2 regions of the Anaerostipes faecis genome follow, and region 2 is predicted to be linked to the other one. Evidence: riboswitches for the same ligand, from Rfam matches in the RefSeq annotation. Region 2 holds a riboswitch; the other holds the start of a gene.
The links. Region 2 has a riboswitch for FMN ahead of ribD (bifunctional diaminohydroxyphosphoribosylaminopyrimidine deaminase/5-amino-6-(5-phosphoribosylamino)uracil reductase RibD). Riboswitches for the same ligand answer to the same signal wherever they lie in the genome.
Positions count from the first base shown of each region.

Region 1: it holds a riboswitch for FMN, as region 2 does, so the genes downstream of both, QGT46_RS00940 (ECF transporter S component) here and ribD (bifunctional diaminohydroxyphosphoribosylaminopyrimidine deaminase/5-amino-6-(5-phosphoribosylamino)uracil reductase RibD) in region 2, are expected to answer to the same signal.

Region 1 covers NZ_CAJSYK010000001.1:185,831-194,376, forward strand. Annotated here, with positions in the region: gene ltrA (group II intron reverse transcriptase/maturase) at 1-695, opposite strand, end outside; gene QGT46_RS00940 (ECF transporter S component) at 1,250-1,858, opposite strand; FMN riboswitch at 1,984-2,134, opposite strand; gene QGT46_RS00945 (3-deoxy-7-phosphoheptulonate synthase) at 2,345-3,373, shown strand; gene QGT46_RS00950 (hypothetical protein) at 3,344-3,907, opposite strand; gene QGT46_RS00955 (NUDIX hydrolase) at 4,011-4,538, opposite strand; gene QGT46_RS00960 (mannitol dehydrogenase) at 4,554-5,693, opposite strand; gene QGT46_RS00965 (DeoR/GlpR family DNA-binding transcription regulator) at 5,740-6,447, opposite strand; gene QGT46_RS00970 (PTS mannitol transporter subunit IICBA) at 6,537-8,393, opposite strand; gene QGT46_RS00975 (SDR family oxidoreductase) at 8,445-8,546, opposite strand, start outside.
Region 2 covers NZ_CAJSYK010000024.1:7,518-16,063, forward strand. Annotated here, with positions in the region: gene QGT46_RS13600 (bifunctional 3,4-dihydroxy-2-butanone-4-phosphate synthase/GTP cyclohydrolase II) at 1-335, opposite strand, end outside; gene QGT46_RS13605 (riboflavin synthase) at 347-991, opposite strand; gene ribD (bifunctional diaminohydroxyphosphoribosylaminopyrimidine deaminase/5-amino-6-(5-phosphoribosylamino)uracil reductase RibD) at 996-2,060, opposite strand; FMN riboswitch at 2,360-2,474, opposite strand; gene fba (class II fructose-1,6-bisphosphate aldolase) at 2,762-3,616, opposite strand; gene pfkB (1-phosphofructokinase) at 3,636-4,565, opposite strand; gene QGT46_RS13625 (sugar phosphate isomerase/epimerase family protein) at 4,584-5,480, opposite strand; gene hxlB (6-phospho-3-hexuloisomerase) at 5,676-6,215, opposite strand; gene QGT46_RS13635 (galactitol-1-phosphate 5-dehydrogenase) at 6,229-7,278, opposite strand; gene rpe (ribulose-phosphate 3-epimerase) at 7,275-7,925, opposite strand; gene QGT46_RS13645 (galactitol-1-phosphate 5-dehydrogenase) at 7,966-8,546, opposite strand, start outside.

The DNA.
Region 1 (8,546 bases), on a different contig from region 2:
CTTCTGACTGCTATTACACAGTCGTCAGCGTACCTCACGAAGCGCAATCCACGTCTTTCCAACTCTTTATCCAGTTCATTCAGCATGATATTAGACAATAGCGGCGACAGATTGCCACCCTGCGGCGTTCCCTGTTCTGTTTTCTCATACCTGCCCTGCACCATGACTCCTGCTTTCAGATATTTCCGTATCAGCGATTCCGTATCTCCGTCATTTATGATGTTGTGGACAAGGCTCATCAACTTATCCTGCGGTACGTTATCGAAGAATTTCTCTAGGTCTATGTCCACTATCCACTCATATCCCTCATTGAGGAACATGAGCATATCTTTGATAGCCATTTCACAGCTCCTGTTTGGACGGAATCCGTAACTGTGGTCTGAAAACAGCGGCTCGCACATAGGGCTGATTATCTGTGCTATACCCTGCTGGATTACCCTGTCCATGACTGTCGGTATTCCAAGTTTTCTTTTGCTTCCGTTAGGCTTCGGGATTTCTACACGCCTCACGGGTTGAGGTTTGTAACTCCTTCCTCTGATTTGCTCCCTGATACTGTTCCAGTTCTTACGGATAAATCCATCAAGTTCTTCCAGTTCCATGCCGTCAACGCCGCCTGCACCCTTATTGGCACAGACTTTCTTATATGCTTCGTTCATGTTCTTTTTCTCCAGTATCTTTTCCAACAATTCCGACATACTTTGTGTGCTTCGCTCCTTTCCGCTCCCTGTGATTTGTCCTATGTTTATGCGTTTACAGCTCATATACGTTTCGCCTACATCCGCTTGTCGAATACTCACAGGTACATACATTCGTCTGCACGGTTACATTGTTCAGCCCTTCAGATTTCTCCTACTATGGCTTCTGCTGACTTCTCACAGTTCGTTGTTACTACGGCTAATGAAACCGCCTGTGAGACCTCACGGGATAAGTCCGTGTTCTTTCCTCGTCTACCCTCCCGATTTACGCACATGGGTTACGGCTACCTTTAGGACTTCGTTGCTTTAAGTCAACTTACCCACCATGTACGCCTTAATATCGGGTTTCTGTCCGTAGGGCTACGATTTCGCTATCCCTTCTTCTCGCCCACACCTCACGATGCAAACCTTGGGAGTCGCTTACAAGTTCGTCGGTAGCTACGCCTATGTGGACTTGCACCACAGAACACGGACATGCCCGTCATACTTAAAAAACGTCAATCCTTAATTTCGGATTGACGTTTTATTATATTCTGTGATAGTTGTCTTAAATCTTAATGTTTTCCTTTCAAGATCGGGGATATCCTCTTATATACCAAAAATGTGATTACAACGCTGAACATTCCTTTTACGAAGGTAAATGGCATGTTAAACCAAATTAATGCATCCCATAAGTTCCTGACATTGTGGTTGATCGCCTGGTAAGCTCCGATGATCGCTTCCATCGGCATGAAGTTTTCATAGACCGGATAGACGATAAAGTAGTTGGAAAACACACTCACGACTGCCATTATAACGGCTCCTGTCAGGGCACCGATCAATGCTCCCTTCTGTGATTTATTTCTCTTATAGATCAAACCTGCCGGAAGTACAAAGCAGACTCCCAGGATGAAGTTGGAAATCTCGCCTACTCCGCCGGACGTGGTGTGCAGAAGATTTACGATATTTTTAATAAAGCACACTGCGATGCCGGATACCGGCCCCATGGAAAACGCGGCGATCAGAGCGGGAAGTTCGGAAAAGTCCATCTTAATGAATCCCGGCATGATAAACGGCACGCTGAATTCAAAAAACATCAGGATTGTGGCCAGCGCTCCAAGCATGGCGGTCACTGTGATCTTTCTTACATTTACTTTACTCACTGCTGCTGTTTCATTCATCATTTTCTTTCTCCTCCATTTAACAATTCTTTTATTCTGAGGGGGCTGTCTGATCCAATCCCGCAAAATAAAAAATGCCCATGTCACCAAAGACAGGGCTGTGCTGAACGATACAAAAATACCGTCCATGGTTACTTCTTTCATCCAGACTATACTGTTGGTTTGAGATTCACACTCAATCGGCCTTTCGGTTCGCGGACTTGCCTTCTAAATAAAGAAGAATCACCGCCAGTCGAGAATTGACGCTTTTAAACGCCTCACTCTGCCCTGAAGTTGGAGAATTATTATTCTCTACTTCGATATGCAATTTTATACTACGTTTATTATAGACAAATTTTTCCCGTTTGTAAAGTCATCTTCAGAATTTTTTCGGGTACACATCGTTTTGTCTTTCCTTCTTTACAGCACTGTGGACATTTGGTAAACTTATAACAATCGGCTTTATGGGCCGTCTACATACAGATTGAGATATAAAGGAGAGGTAAGATTATGGGTATGCATAGAATCAATAAAATGCCGTCTTCTGAGGAACTTCAGCAGGAATTTCCTTTGAGCGAAGAGGCAAAACAGATAAAAATGGCGAGAGATGAAGAGATCAAAAAGGTCTTTACAGGGGAGTCCGAAAAGTTTATCGTGATCATCGGTCCCTGCTCTGCCGACAATGAGACAGCGGTGATGGACTATCTGGGACGACTGGCCGGCGTTCAGAAAAAAGTTTCCGACAAACTTCTGATGATCCCCAGGATCTATACAAATAAACCGAGAACAAACGGCGCCGGATACAAGGGAATGGTTCACCAGCCGGATCCAGAGAAAGCTCCGGATATGGCAGCAGGTCTCCGTTCCGTGAGAAAACTCCACATCGACGCTCTGGAAGCATTCCACATGCCTGCGGCTGATGAGATGCTTTATCCCGGAAACTGGCCTTATATGGAAGATATTTTATCCTACGTAGCCGTAGGTGCCCGTTCTGTAGAAAATCAGCAGCATCGTCTAACTGTCAGCGGATTCGACATTCCCGCAGGGATGAAAAACCCAACCGGAGGCGATCTCACCGTAATGATGAATTCTATCGTGGCCGGACAGAGTTCCCACAATTTCATTGCCAACGGCTATGAAGTAAATACAGACGGAAATCCTCTGACCCATGCGATCCTCCGCGGCTCTGTCAACAAGCACGGCAACAATGTGCCGAATTACCACTATGAAGATCTGGCAAGAGTTGCTTATATGTATGAAAAATTCGGCCTTGCGAACCCGGCTGTCATCGTGGATGCCAACCACTCTAACTCCGGAAAGCAGTGGGATCAGCAGCCAAGGATTGTCCAGGAAGTTCTCCACAGCCGAAGCTTCCTCCCCGAGATCAATTCTCTCGTTAAAGGCATCATGATCGAAAGCTACATTGAAGACGGCAGCCAGCCGATCGGAAACGGCGTGTACGGCCAATCCATCACAGACCCCTGCCTTGGATGGGAAAAGACCGAGGAATTACTTTATAAGATGGCTGAACATGTTTAAAATTCCCGGATTAACATAGCTCTCTAAAAAGCAGCCCAGCACCAGCAGTATCAGTTCCAGATGAATGGAAAACTTTTTTAAGAAGGAATGACCTGTATCAAAGGTTATTTCTTCTTTTTTTTCATCTCTTACATTCCGCTGGTACAGAAGATACATAGACCCGCCGTAACAGATATAGTGCGGAAACAGGCTCAGTATCACAATCAGCAGGCCTGCAATTCCTAAATTCATCACCTGGAGAGACAGGATAGAGCCCAGAAAAAAAGAAAGGCTGAAAAGTCCGCCGTATAAAAGCACAACCGGCTTCAAAATAAAACCGATCAGAAATAGAATTCCGTACTGCTTTCCCCTCTTAAATAAAATATAGGGCAGAAGGCTGCTGCCTGATATGTATAATCCTTTCCCGCTGAGCACAAGGGAATCCATCTGTCCCCCATACTCCAGATAATCTTTATACACTGCATTTGTAAAAAGGCTTCCCAGCACAAGACCGGTCAGCACGAACACGCCGATGAAAAATTTCTTCCGCTCCATCTAAATTCCCTCCCAGATATCATTTGCTCCGCAGATATAAAAAAAGAGCCACATAAAATTATATGTGCTCTCTTTTTTCTTTATGACACCGGGTATCTCATCCTTACAGCGTATTTAAATATGTCATGATTCCAGAAATCGTCTTGGCATCCACGATCTCTCCTTTTAGGATCATATCCTTCACTTTCTCCGGCGTAAATTCATATACATCGATAAACTCGTCTTCGTCCAGATTCTGCTCTGTCTTATGAAGTCCGGTCCCGACAAAGATCGGGATTTTTTCGTCGCAGAAGCCAATGGCAGTTACAATCGTGATCAGAGGTTCAATCTTTTCTGCCCTGCATCCTGTTTCTTCCTCGATCTCCCTTTTTACACAGTCGTACCCGCTCTCCCCCTGTTCAATTCCTCCGGCCGGTATCTCATAAGTCATTGCATCCAGAGCATTTCTATATTGACGGACCAGCAGGATATTTCCTTCCTCTGTGACCGGAATAATTGCTGCTGCTCCCGGATGCTTTACCAGGTCCCAGGTGACAGTATTGCCATTGGGCAGTGTAATGATATCTTCATAAAAGCCCACTACTTTTCCCTGGTGTACAAGATTCTGTCTGATTTTTTTATATCCATCCATATGATTCCCCGCCTTTTAGCTTACAGACTGATGATAATATTCGATTACACGTTTTGCAATCGGGCTGTCTGCGTCCAGACCAGTATATTCAGATACCGCCTGTTCAATTCCGTTATTTTTAATTCCCTGCTGAAGTTTCTGTGCGTTTGCGTCCCTGGGCTCCGCATATTGGAATCCGGCCGCCATAGCTTTGGCGATCGAATCGAAACTGACGCCGTGTTTCAGACACAGCTCGGCGGCTCCTGTCAGACGGTCTCCTTTTGACAATTTACGAATCGGATCGTATCCTACCCTGTAGATAGAATCCGGAAGCACACCCTTGGCCGGTGCAAAATAAACGAGATTGTGCAGCTCTTCCGGTGTAATCGGATATTCCTTCATAACGGCTGCCGTGATCTCCTCTACCACTCCTTCCACAACTTCCGCGATCTCAGGATCAGCCTCAGATTCCGGAATCGTACTGTACCCCTTTAAATATCCCATATAGGCCAGCGTTGCATGGGGACCGTTGACTGCGGTGACTTTAATGTCTTTGAGCATCTCAATCTTGTCCGTAAGTTCCATCCATTCGACATCACTGAAATCGTTATTGACCGGCTGCTGGATCAAAAGCGAATTAACTGCAACGGTATCAATGTGAACATCGTAATTGCTCTTCGCATCTGTACTTCTGCGGATAATAGAGTCGCGGATCACTACATTCTGATCGAACCACTCCTTTGCTTCTTCGGACAAGTCTTTTCTGAATGCCTCCGTAATTCCCGGGATCAGATAGTTTTTATTTGTAATACAGATCATAGTCAGTCTGCGGTCCGGATGAACCCTGTAAAATTCTTCAAAGCACTTCGCCAGATAACCTGCCGCCTCTTCAAAATCTTCCGGGTAAAGGGGAAGTACGATCACATCCGTCTCCAAGAAAGCTTCCATGCATGAGTATTCTTCATCACAGGTATATGCTTTAAAATTTTTGACAGTACGGTTTTGTATTTCATCCACCCGGTGTACCTTCACATAATAGCATCCGTGTTTTTGTAATTCTTCTGAAACTCTCGGGTCCTTATCCAGGAATGTAATATTCCATCCCGCATTGTCAAAAGTTTCGCCTACAAACCCTTTTCCTAACCGTCCTGCTCCTACAATCAATACATTCTTCATTATTTTTCCTCCTAATCAGTGTTATGTCTGAAAGACAGCTCTATATTTACTGATCAGAATCTGTAATCAAATATGTAATGTCACCTGTCTTGCATATGACATAATTTGACACAGATCCGATCTTTTCCTTCGTCACAAGCGCTGCAGTCTGATAAGAGACAGAAAGCATCTTCTGTTTCAGCTGGCATTCTTCTATGGATGAATGGCTGATGCCCACTTCACTGCTCATACAGTAAATTCCCATAAAATACAAATCCGGATGAAGCAGTTCCAGCTGTTTGATGACTTCATATCCATAAGTGGCCATGGAAGACTTATACAGATTCCCGCCCAGTGTGATCACATCGATGTTTGGATAATCCCTTAAAAGAAGGATGATCGGGATACTGTTTGTAATAACCGTACAGCGCATGTGTTTATCCAGGTGCCTGATCACCTGATAATTGGTTGTTCCGTCATCGATCAAAATCACTGATCCGGGTTTAATCAATTCTGCGCCCTTTTTGGCCAGACGAATCTTTTCTTCCAGATTCAGATCAATCCTTGCATCAAAATCTTCCTTCAAAGGTCCGTTTTTTACCGCTCCGCTGTGCACCTTCTTCAGAAGGCCTCTCTGGTCTAATTCTTTAATATCTCTGCGGATCGTATCCTCAGAAACTTCAAGCCTCACACTTAATTCACTGGCAATAATTTTATTTTCGAGGGACAGTATCTCCAGGATCTTATCCTGCCTCTCTGCTTTTAACATCTTCATCGCTTTACCTTCTCCTACACATACATTCTGTTGATTAAATTAATATTATTATAACGAATCCGCCGAAAAAGGGAAAGCAAAAGCGGCCATTAAATATTCTTCAATATTTCCATTATCTCTTGTTTGTTTTCAGCGCGCTTCATCTTTTCAATATTTTCTTCCTCAGCACAGATCAATGCTATGTTGCTGAGCATATTCAGATGAGTGCCGTCTTTTCCGGCGATGCCTATGACTACATATGCAATATTTCCATCACCAAAATCAACGCCTTCCGGAACCTGTACTACAGACAGGCCCGATGTATATATTTCCGAATCTGACGATTCTATCCCATGAGGGATCGCCAAATGGTTTCCGATATAGACAGAGAATCTCCTCTGCCTCTCCAGCATATGTTCAATATACTTCGGAGTCGTATACGCGTTTTCCATTAAAATTTTTCCGGCATACCGGATTGCCTCTTCTTTATCTTTTACCTTTACATTTAACGCAATATTTTCTTCTGATAAAATAGGTTTTACTTTTTCTTTGCCGTTTCTGTCTTCGATCACTTCCAGAGCCCGGTCGTAATCAGCTTCTTTCAGGAAGTTGTTGATCGCCAGAAATTCCTTGCCTGTATTATCTACACTGAGTTTGGCCCTCTCAATCAGCCCTTCCAGCGTGATAATCATGTCTGCATCAGGATCGATCCGGCTGGCTGATGAATTCTTTACTTTAATATCTTTGTATCCTTCTTTCTGGAGACGGTTCTTTAAAACCGATGCTCCCATGGCACTGGACCCCATTCCCGAATCACAGGCCACAATGATGTAACGAATGGCGCCTCCTAAAGAAGGCTTATGTTTCTTAAAGGCCGCTTCCGGCTTTTCTGCCTTTGTTCCCATATCGACACCGGCCACGGCAAGATCTGCCTCTTCCTCCGGAGAGCCTATGGTCTTCAGAATAAATGAACCGATCAGCAGCGCCACCGCGAATCCCGCTCCGATTGCCAGAACATTTGCCACCGCAGCATCCTTTGGTGTCATAAGGGCTATATTTATCAAACTGCCCGGAGACGGCATGCCGACCAGACCGCCGCCCAACACGACCAGGAGCAGAAGAGAGGTTGCAAGCCCTCCCATCGTGGCAAAAATCATGATCGGATTTGCCAGGACAAAAGGAAAATACACTTCCCCGATACCGGCGATTCCCGCAATAAACATCGCCATGGGAGCTGTCTCTTTTGCTTTTCCCTTTCCAAAAACAGCAATGGAGCATAAGGTGCCCAGCAGCGGACCACAGTTAGAATCGAGCAGGAACATCAGGGATTTACCGGCCTCCTGAGCCTGAGCGAATGCAATCGGTGAGATGATTCCATGATTTACTGCATTGTTCAAAAACAACACCTGGGCAGGACACATGAATACAGCCAAAAGCGGAATCAGTTTCTTCGCGATCAGGAAGTTTATTCCTGCCGTCAAAAATGCGATAATCGCATTTACCACCGGCCCGATGATCAAATAACCGAGGATAGCCAAAGCAAATCCAAGGATTCCAAGGCTGAAATTATTGATGAGCATTTCAAATCCGGGCTTGATTTTTCCCTCCACTGCACGGTCAAACTTCTTTAGAATCCATGAGGAAAACGGACCCATGATCATGGCTCCGCTGAACATAGTGATATCAGAACCCACAATCACTCCCATGGTAGTAAATGCACCGATAACACCTCCCCGCTGTCCATGGATATTATAGCCTGCCGTATAGCCGATCAGAAGCGGCAGCAGATAATTTAATATCGGACCTACCATCTCATTTAATTTTTCGTTGGGAATCCACCCTGTTGGTATGAACAATGCTGCCAGCAGTCCCCAGCCCACAAATGCACCCAGATTCGGCATGACCATCCCGCTCATATGCCCGCCAAATTTACGAATTCTGTCCAGTGCCCCTGCTTTTGTTTCCATATCTTACACCTCCGGTTCTCATTCTTATACTTTTTACTATTTAAATGCTTTTTAACGTGTAGACTTAGCTCCGCTGATATTTACAGTAGTTCCTGATATGTAACTTGCGCGGTCGGACATCAGGTAGCAGATCAAATCGGCAACTTCATCTAA
Region 2 (8,546 bases):
TCCATACATTTCAGCGCTGTGACAGAACGTTCCACTGCTGAAATTCCCGTGGTGGTTTCCACATGATCAATACTCTCTGTAAATGCAGTCTCATGGTTATCTGTATTCTTGGTTACCATTGGAGACAGTCCAAGTTTCTCTCCCATAGCTGCACTCATGGGCATACAGATCAAACCTTTTCCATGGACTGCCATAAAATTAATATTGTTAGTATTCGCAAACTCAGAGGCACAGATAAAATCGCCCTCATTTTCCCTGTCTTCATCATCTGTTGCAATGATGATCTTCCCCTGTCTTAAGTCTTCCAATGCTTCTTTAATCGTGCTGAACTTCATTTTCTTTCCTCCTAAAATCCTGCTTTCATTAACATTTCCTCTGTAATGGCACTGGTTTTTTCATCATGCCCCAAATTCATCAGTTTCTCCACATATTTTCCGATCATATCATTTTCCAGATTCACCAGATCTCCAGTTTTTTTTGCTCCCAGTACCGTTTCCTTTAAGGTGTGGGGAATGACCGAAACCTGAAACCATTGGTCCCCGGTCTTTGCAATGGTCAGACTGATGCCGTCCAGGGCGATGGAACCTTTGCTGACACAGTACCGCATGATCTCTGACGGTGCCGCCACCGTAAACCAAACTGCATTGGCATCCTGTTCCACTGATGTGACCGTTCCGGTTCCATCCACATGGCCGGCAACTATATGTCCGCCAAAACGTCCTCCTGCTTTCATGGCCCGCTCTAAATTGACCGGATCTCCAGGCTTCAAGCTTTTCAGACTGCTCTTTTCAAAGGTCTCGTTCATCACATCCGCCAGAAACCCCTGTCCGTCAAATGTGACCGCGGTAAGGCATACACCGTTGACTGCAATACTGTCTCCTGTATGGATATCTTTCAGGACTTTGGATGCCCCGATCCTGACGGCTGAGGACTGCCCTCCTTTTTTTACTGACAGAACGGTGCCTATTTCTTCAATGATTCCTGTAAACACATTCTCACCTCGCTTCATATTCTAACAGCAGATCTTCGCCGAGCCTGGTAATCTCCGGGCCCTTTAAAAGTATCGCATCGCTGATTTTATCTATCCCTTTTCCTTCCACTGGTGACCTTGCCTGTCTTCCCCCGAAAAGCTTCGGTGCCACAAAAGCATACACTTTGTTTACCGATTTGGTCTGAATAACTGAATCGTTAATATCAGCTCCCCCCTCCACAAGTATACTATCGATCTTTTCTTTCCTCAGTGTCCTCAGAAGTTCCAGCAGATCCGTCTTTCCATCCTTCTCCGGACATATCAGCACCCGGCATCCCAAAGCCTCAAGCCTCTGCGCCTTTTCGTTTCTTTCACATGCCGCAATGATGGTCGGAATTACTTTGGCACTCTGAACAATTTTCGAACTTAAAGGGAGCCTGAGTCTGCTGTCGCAGATCACACGTGTCGGGTTGTTCCCGCCTATGATCCGGGCATTGAGCATCGGATCATCACTTAAGACCGTATCGATTCCCACGAGAATCGCTGCATACCGGTGTCTGAGAAACTGTACATGTTCCCTTGCCTCCCTTCCGGTAATCCATTTGGACTCTCCTGTCTTCACCGCAATTTTCCCATCCAGTGTCATTGCATATTTCAATGCTACATAAGGCGTATCGTGGGCAATGTAGTGGAAAAAGATTTCATTGATCTCTCTGCATTCCGCATCAAGTACGCCTGTTTCTGCCTCAATGCCATGCTCTCTTAAAATATCAATACCCTTACCGGAAACTTTTGGATTCGGATCAATATTTCCAACATAGACTTTCCTGATTCCACTTTTTATGACGGCCTCTGTACAAGGCGGTGTCTTTCCAAAATGGCAGCATGGCTCCAGGGTCACATAAAGTTCCGCACCTTTTGGGTCTTCCGTACAGTTCTTTAACGCATTCCTTTCTGCGTGCAGACCTCCGTATGTCTCATGGAATCCCTCTCCGATTATCCGCCCATCCTTTACGATGACAGCCCCCACCAACGGGTTTGGATTGGTATATCCTGTTCCTTTCCCGGCCAGTTCAATGGCCCTTCTCATATAAAGTTCCTGCAACTGGACAAACCTCCTTTCTCATGTGTGCAGCATCGCGGAACGCTTTGTATTTCATAGGAAAAACTCTCGCGTATAAGCGTGATAAGGTATTTCGCAAGAAATAAAAAGGCCCCAAAATCCTGCAATACAGGACTTCAGGGCTTTCTTAAGCTAAAGTTCACTCATAGATAAACTGTCTAAACAAACAGCTAATATGAAAACAAAAAACTGAGATTTATAACAGCACGCCAAATACACCAAATGCATCTGACCTACGCTGTGCGTAAATCCCAGAGTTCTTTTATCACTATCTTCTTTCATCCAGACTATACTGTCGGCTTCGGAGTTTCACCGAATCATGCCTTGCGGCTCGTGGGCTGTACCACCGGTAGGGAATTTCACCCTGCCCTGAAGATCCTATTCAATTTTTATACATTCCATTATAACCTATCATAAATCCTTGTCAAGACTTAAAAGAATGATATTCAGGCTATTTCATAATTTTTTCTTTCTTCTGTCAATATCATCAAAAGCATTTTCAATTGCTTCTGAATGATACAACTCATACATGCCAAAAATAAACATTGTCAAATTTAATCTATTCCTTATTGGGCAAAGCGCGCCATCTGAAAGATGGGACAAAGACAAATGATTTCCTTACACATCTGTGCACAAAGCTGACTTACGTCCATTTTGTAATTGATATTTTATTTCTGCGCTTTTCCTGCACTTCCGCAAACTTTTATTTTGCTCATAACATATTTTTTTACTTCTTCACGGCCTGCTGCGCTATATTTCTTAGGATCAATAGTATCAGTATCTGCAGTAAAAACACCCTTTACTCCTTTTGTAAATGCAATACGGAGATCGGTAGCATAATTTACTTTACAGATACCACGTTTAATACACTCTTTTACCGCTTCGTCCGGCACACCGCTTGTTCCGTGAAGAACGAGCGGAATCTCTACAACATCTCTGATCCGGCTTAAGATGTCAAACTGAAGCTTTGGTTCTCCCCTATAAACACCGTGGGCTGTACCAATCCCCACTGCGAGAAAATCAACCCCTGTTCTCTCTGCAAATTCCTTCGCTTCCTGTGGATCTGTATATGGATTATCATCTCCGCCGTCTAAATCATCTTCTTTCCCCCCAACCTTCCCAAGCTCAGCCTCTACCGGAACTTCGGATGGATGGCAGGCATTTGCGACTGCCCTGCTGACAGTCATATTAACTTCAAATGCCTCATGGGAACCATCGATCATGATGGAAGTATAACCCGCTCTGAGTGCCTGCATCGCAAGTTCAAAGCTATTGCCATGATCTAAATGCATCACTACAGGAACCGATGTCCTCTCTGCCGCTGTTTTAACATTTGCAAGATAATAATCAAGTCCCGCATATTTTACTGTAGACGGAGTTGTCTGCATAATAACCGGTGACTGTAATTCCTCTGCAGCTTCTGCAACTGCCTGTACCATTTCCATATTTTCTACATTGAATGCACCGACTGCGTATCCGCCGGCCTGTGCTTTCAGTAATATTTCTTTCGATGTTGTTAACATAACTTTCCCTTTCCGGATATTATAATTTGATTATCTTAACGTTCTGGCTGATCTCGTCTCTCTTTGCAGGATCAAATGTCCCTGTATTGGATGAGAGCGCGTTGGCAGATGCAACTGCCACTGCGAATTTCAGGGCATCTTCCGGCTCCATATTTCTCTCCAATGCGACTGCAAACGCTCCAACCATAGAGTCTCCGCATCCTACCGTATTTACCACTTCTATTCTCGGCGGTTTACCCTGATAAATGCCTTTTTTGCATACGAGTAAAGCCCCTTCGCCTCCAAGAGAAATTACTACATATGGGATCCCCTTTTCGTAGATTTTTTGAGCATATCCTATGACATCTTCCTGGCTGCGGACTTTGATATCAAAAAGCATTTCTATCTCATCTTTATTAGGTTTTACCATAGTTGGCAGGCTCTCAAGACCTCTCTTTAAATATTCTCCGCTGGTATCTAAGATCACTTTTTTTCCCAGCTTCTTAACGATCCGGATCATTTTTTGATAGATATCCCTGCCCATTCCCCTGGGAGCACTTCCTGAAATGGTCACAACATCACTGTTCCGGATGATCCCGGGAAATCTTTCTAAAAATGAAGTTTCTTCTTCCGCTGTAACTTCACACCCGCCTTCCAGATATTCGGTAGAACCATATCCGGGATCTAAAATGTTAATGCAGCTTCTCGTTTCGCCATTGATATGCTCAAATTCATAGGAAATTCCATCTGCGTCCAGAAGTGATTCTAAATATTGACCGTTATATCCTCCCACAAAACCGGCGGCTTTTGTATCAGAACCGCAAAGTTTGACCACCCTTGCCACATTCAGCCCCTTTCCGCCGGCACTGTTATGTGTCTCTGCTACTCGCATTACCGTACCGTTCTCAATTTTTTGGGTCATATGATAGGCTTTATCAATGGAAGCATTTAACGTTACAGTTGTAATCATGCTCTTCCCCTCCCATCATTACAGACTTTTTAAATATTTCACTCCCGCGGCGGCATCTGCCACAAGTCCGTCAATATCATCTGCTGCTTTGATCGTTCTCCAAAGGGATACACTCTTAGCACTTGCGGACGTATCGAGAACGAATGGTTCCATTACCAAAGGTCCTTCAAAACCGGTCTCCCTGATCGTTTCTGCAATAGCTACCCAGTCAATATTGGTCTTTCTCTCTCCGGCAGGAATCTTACGGTTGCTTTCTCCAATATGGAGATAGCCCAGATATCCCTTTTCATAGGCCGTACGGATGGCATCCGGAATATAATCTTCTTCAATGTTCATATGAAACGTATCTAAAAGAAGCTTACAATAGTCATTGCCAATTGCTTCGCAGATTGCAATCCCTTCTCCCGCAGTATTCGCTGTATACTGTTCAAAACGGTTTACAATTTCCAAACACATTGTTACGCCGACTTTTTGGGCATGTTTTGCAACTTCGGTTAATCCTTTGACTGCGTTTGCTGTACGGACCTTCTTGATTTCTGTAATATTTTCTCCTTCCGGACGTGTATTCCACAAACCATACGGGATACCGGAAAAAAGTTTTGCGCCCATCTCCACACAAAGATCCAACATATGACATAAATGTTTGATGCCTGCTTGATGGGATTCTTTATCCGAACTGGAAACATCTCTTTCCGGTCTGAGTCCAGTCCCGTTGATCGTCACTGAAAGCCCTGCATCTTTTATATATTTACTAAGTTTCCCTCTGTCTTGTGCCGTCAAAGGAACAAAATCGCCTGCTTTCAGTTCAATGGTATCCATATTGGCCTTTTTTGTTAAGTCAATTATTTTATAAATATCCAATTCAGGAGTTGTTCCATTCCAATATGCTGTTTGTAACCCGATATTATTCTGCATTTCTATTCTCCTTGTTTTTCTGAAATAGAGTTTCGCTTGCGAAACTCTCGCACTGCGTGCGGTCGCTCTGGCGACATTGTTCCCCTGCGCGCGCAGTTGCATCCCCCGGAGGTTTTTTTATTCTATAGGAATCATTCCTTTATCACTTTGTTGTAACAATGTCTTTCCTATAGAATGAAAGATTTCTGTCACAAGCTACTCCAGACTTGCGTGTCTCTTTGCCATATCGTCATTACTTCCCGGCTTTTCCCGGCTTATTTCCAATACTGCCGCATCAAACACTATGAGCAGCATCTGTTCGAACAAACTGCCCAGAGGCTGGATGCTTGTGTCAGACACAGCAAATTTTGTTGCAGATTCAATTGTGATATTCGGTGTCTGGATCTTTTTCAAGGTCGATTCCGCTGCTGAAGAAATGACGACTAAATCTGCACCCTGATTCTTTGCCGACTGTGCCGTCATACAAACACTGCCTGTTTCCCCTGAAGCAGAAGCCACGATCAGCAAATCTCCCTTTTCTACAGACGGTGTTGTGGTTTCTCCCACTACATATGCATCCAGGCCAATCTGCATTAGTCTCATAGCAAAGGCTTTTAACATTAATCCTGATCTTCCGGTCCCATAAACAAAGATCCGTTTATGAGACTTAATCTTCTGGATCAGATCTGAAATCTGATATTCAGGAATTCTGTCAGCTGATTGTTCTAATTCTTTTATAATTACTTTCGTTCCCAAAATACCACCTTCTTTACATGATTTCTTCCGGATATAACAGAACTTTTCCGAATCCCTTTGGATCGGCAATGATCTTTTCAAACATCTCCGGGCCTTTGCTTAAATTCACTTTATGCGTAACCATTCCAAGGACATCCACCTTTTTGTTTCCGATATATTCTACCGCATTGTTCCATTCCTCTCCCGGATATGGAGCAGAAATGGTACACCAGGAACCGATGATATTTAATTCGTTTCTCATAATTCTTTCAAAATAAAATCTTGGAACCGGAACATCCGCATATGGAATTCCCATGTATACAACCTCCCCGCCCTTTTTCGGCAGCCCGAGCACTCTTGCAGCAGTAAAAGGATTTCCTGCTGATTCAATGGCCAGATCCACGCCATTTCCATATTTTCTGATCTCATCATGGAAATCGATATCAGCAGAATTAATTAGCACATCAGCGCCAAAATCCTCAGCAGCCTGTAATTGCGCATCGTCGATGTCAATGGCAAACACTTTCTTTGCCCCAAATGCTTTGGCCCATTGGATTGCCATCAGTCCAATATTTCCACATCCCACAACGGCAACTTCATATCCCATTTTAATGTTTGTCTGATATAATCCGTGAATCGCAACCGTTGCCGGTTCTACCAATGCACCCTGCTCAAAGGTCATACCTTCCACCATCTTGACAAGATTGACGGCCGGCATTTTAATGTATTCTGCAAATGCACCCGGAACATATGCTCCAATGGTATTTAAAGATTCACATCTTGATGGATATCCGCTTTTGCAGTACTCACATTCATGACAAACCAGGTTTGGGCATCCTACCACCCGGTCACCGGCTTTTAATTCTGTAACGGCAGGACCGGCCTCTACAACCTCTCCTGAAAATTCGTGCCCCCAGACATTCCCTTTTACATAAGGTCCCAGATTGCGGTATCTTGCGATATCCGAACCACAAATTCCGCCTACTTTCACTTTTACAATAACATCATCGTCTTTTTCAATTTTAGGATCAGGAACCTCTTCATATCTTAAATCCTGTACATCATAAAATGTTAAAGCTTTCATCCTCTCACTGCCTTTCTTAAAGCCTCTGTATTCTCTTTAATATTTTTGAATAAATATCCCCCGGATACAAAAACATTTGCTCCTGCTTCATAACATGGTTTTATTGTCTTTTGATCAATACTTCCGTCTACTTCAATATCAATATCCCGGTCTCCGATCATTGCCCGGACATTCTTAATTTTCTTCACGGTTGAACTCAGGAAATGCTGTCCGCCTTCCCCGGGATTTACACTCATCAGAAGGATCATATCTACATCATCCAATAAATATTTAATAGTCTCTTCCGGCGTCCCTGGACTCAGCACGATGCCGGCCTTGATGCCCCGGTTACGGATTTTATGCAGACAGCTTAACACCCTTGCGGTCGACTCCTGATGGATCGTTATGATATCTGCCCCTGCGTCAGCAATGCTGTCAATATGTACTTCCGGATGTTCGATCATTAAATGAACATCCAGCGGAATGTCGGTCATTGATTTCAGTGCCTTAATGTGATCTGCTCCAAATGCCATCCGCTCCACAAAATGTCCGTCCATCACGTCCACATGGAGCAGTTCTGTCTGACTGTCTTCTAATTCTTTGATCTGGTTTTTTAATTCTCCTAAGTCTGCTGCAAAGATGGATGGAGATAGTTTTATTTTTCTCACGGTCAAACCTCTTTCTTTTATCTCTTCAGACGCCTTATGATCATGCTTCACTGTCAATTAAAATCTTTCCTTTTACTGCTCCCCGGGTCTTGAACATCTCAAATCCTTCTGCGATCCTGGAAAGCGGAAGCTTCTTATAGATCAGGGATTCTTCCCCCTTTAATTGTCCTGTTGCAAAATAGTGTGCCGCACACTCCCACTCATGTCCCGGAAACGGAGCAGAATAAGATAGCCAGGACCCTGTCATAGTGAACTCTTTACGGTTCATGTTCTCCCATTCTTTCACAGTAAAGGCTAATTCTCTTGTAGGTTTTCCGATATAGCAGATTCCAGCCTTATTTGCCGCCAGTTCATATGCCATCTTCATTGTCACAGTACTTCCTGCCGTTTCAAAAATATAATCGTAGCCTTTTTGATCCGTCAGTTCCATGGCCTTTTCCATAAAACCTTCTTTTAAGGTATTTACGCCATCGGCTGCTCCCAACTGTTTTGCCAGTTCAATTTTTTCATCGTCAATATCAAATACAACAGTCTTTGCAGATCCGAAAATATTTGCCCACTGCATGACAAGCAGTCCGATCGTTCCTCCGCCCAGCACAGCAACAGTCTTTCCTCCCTCAT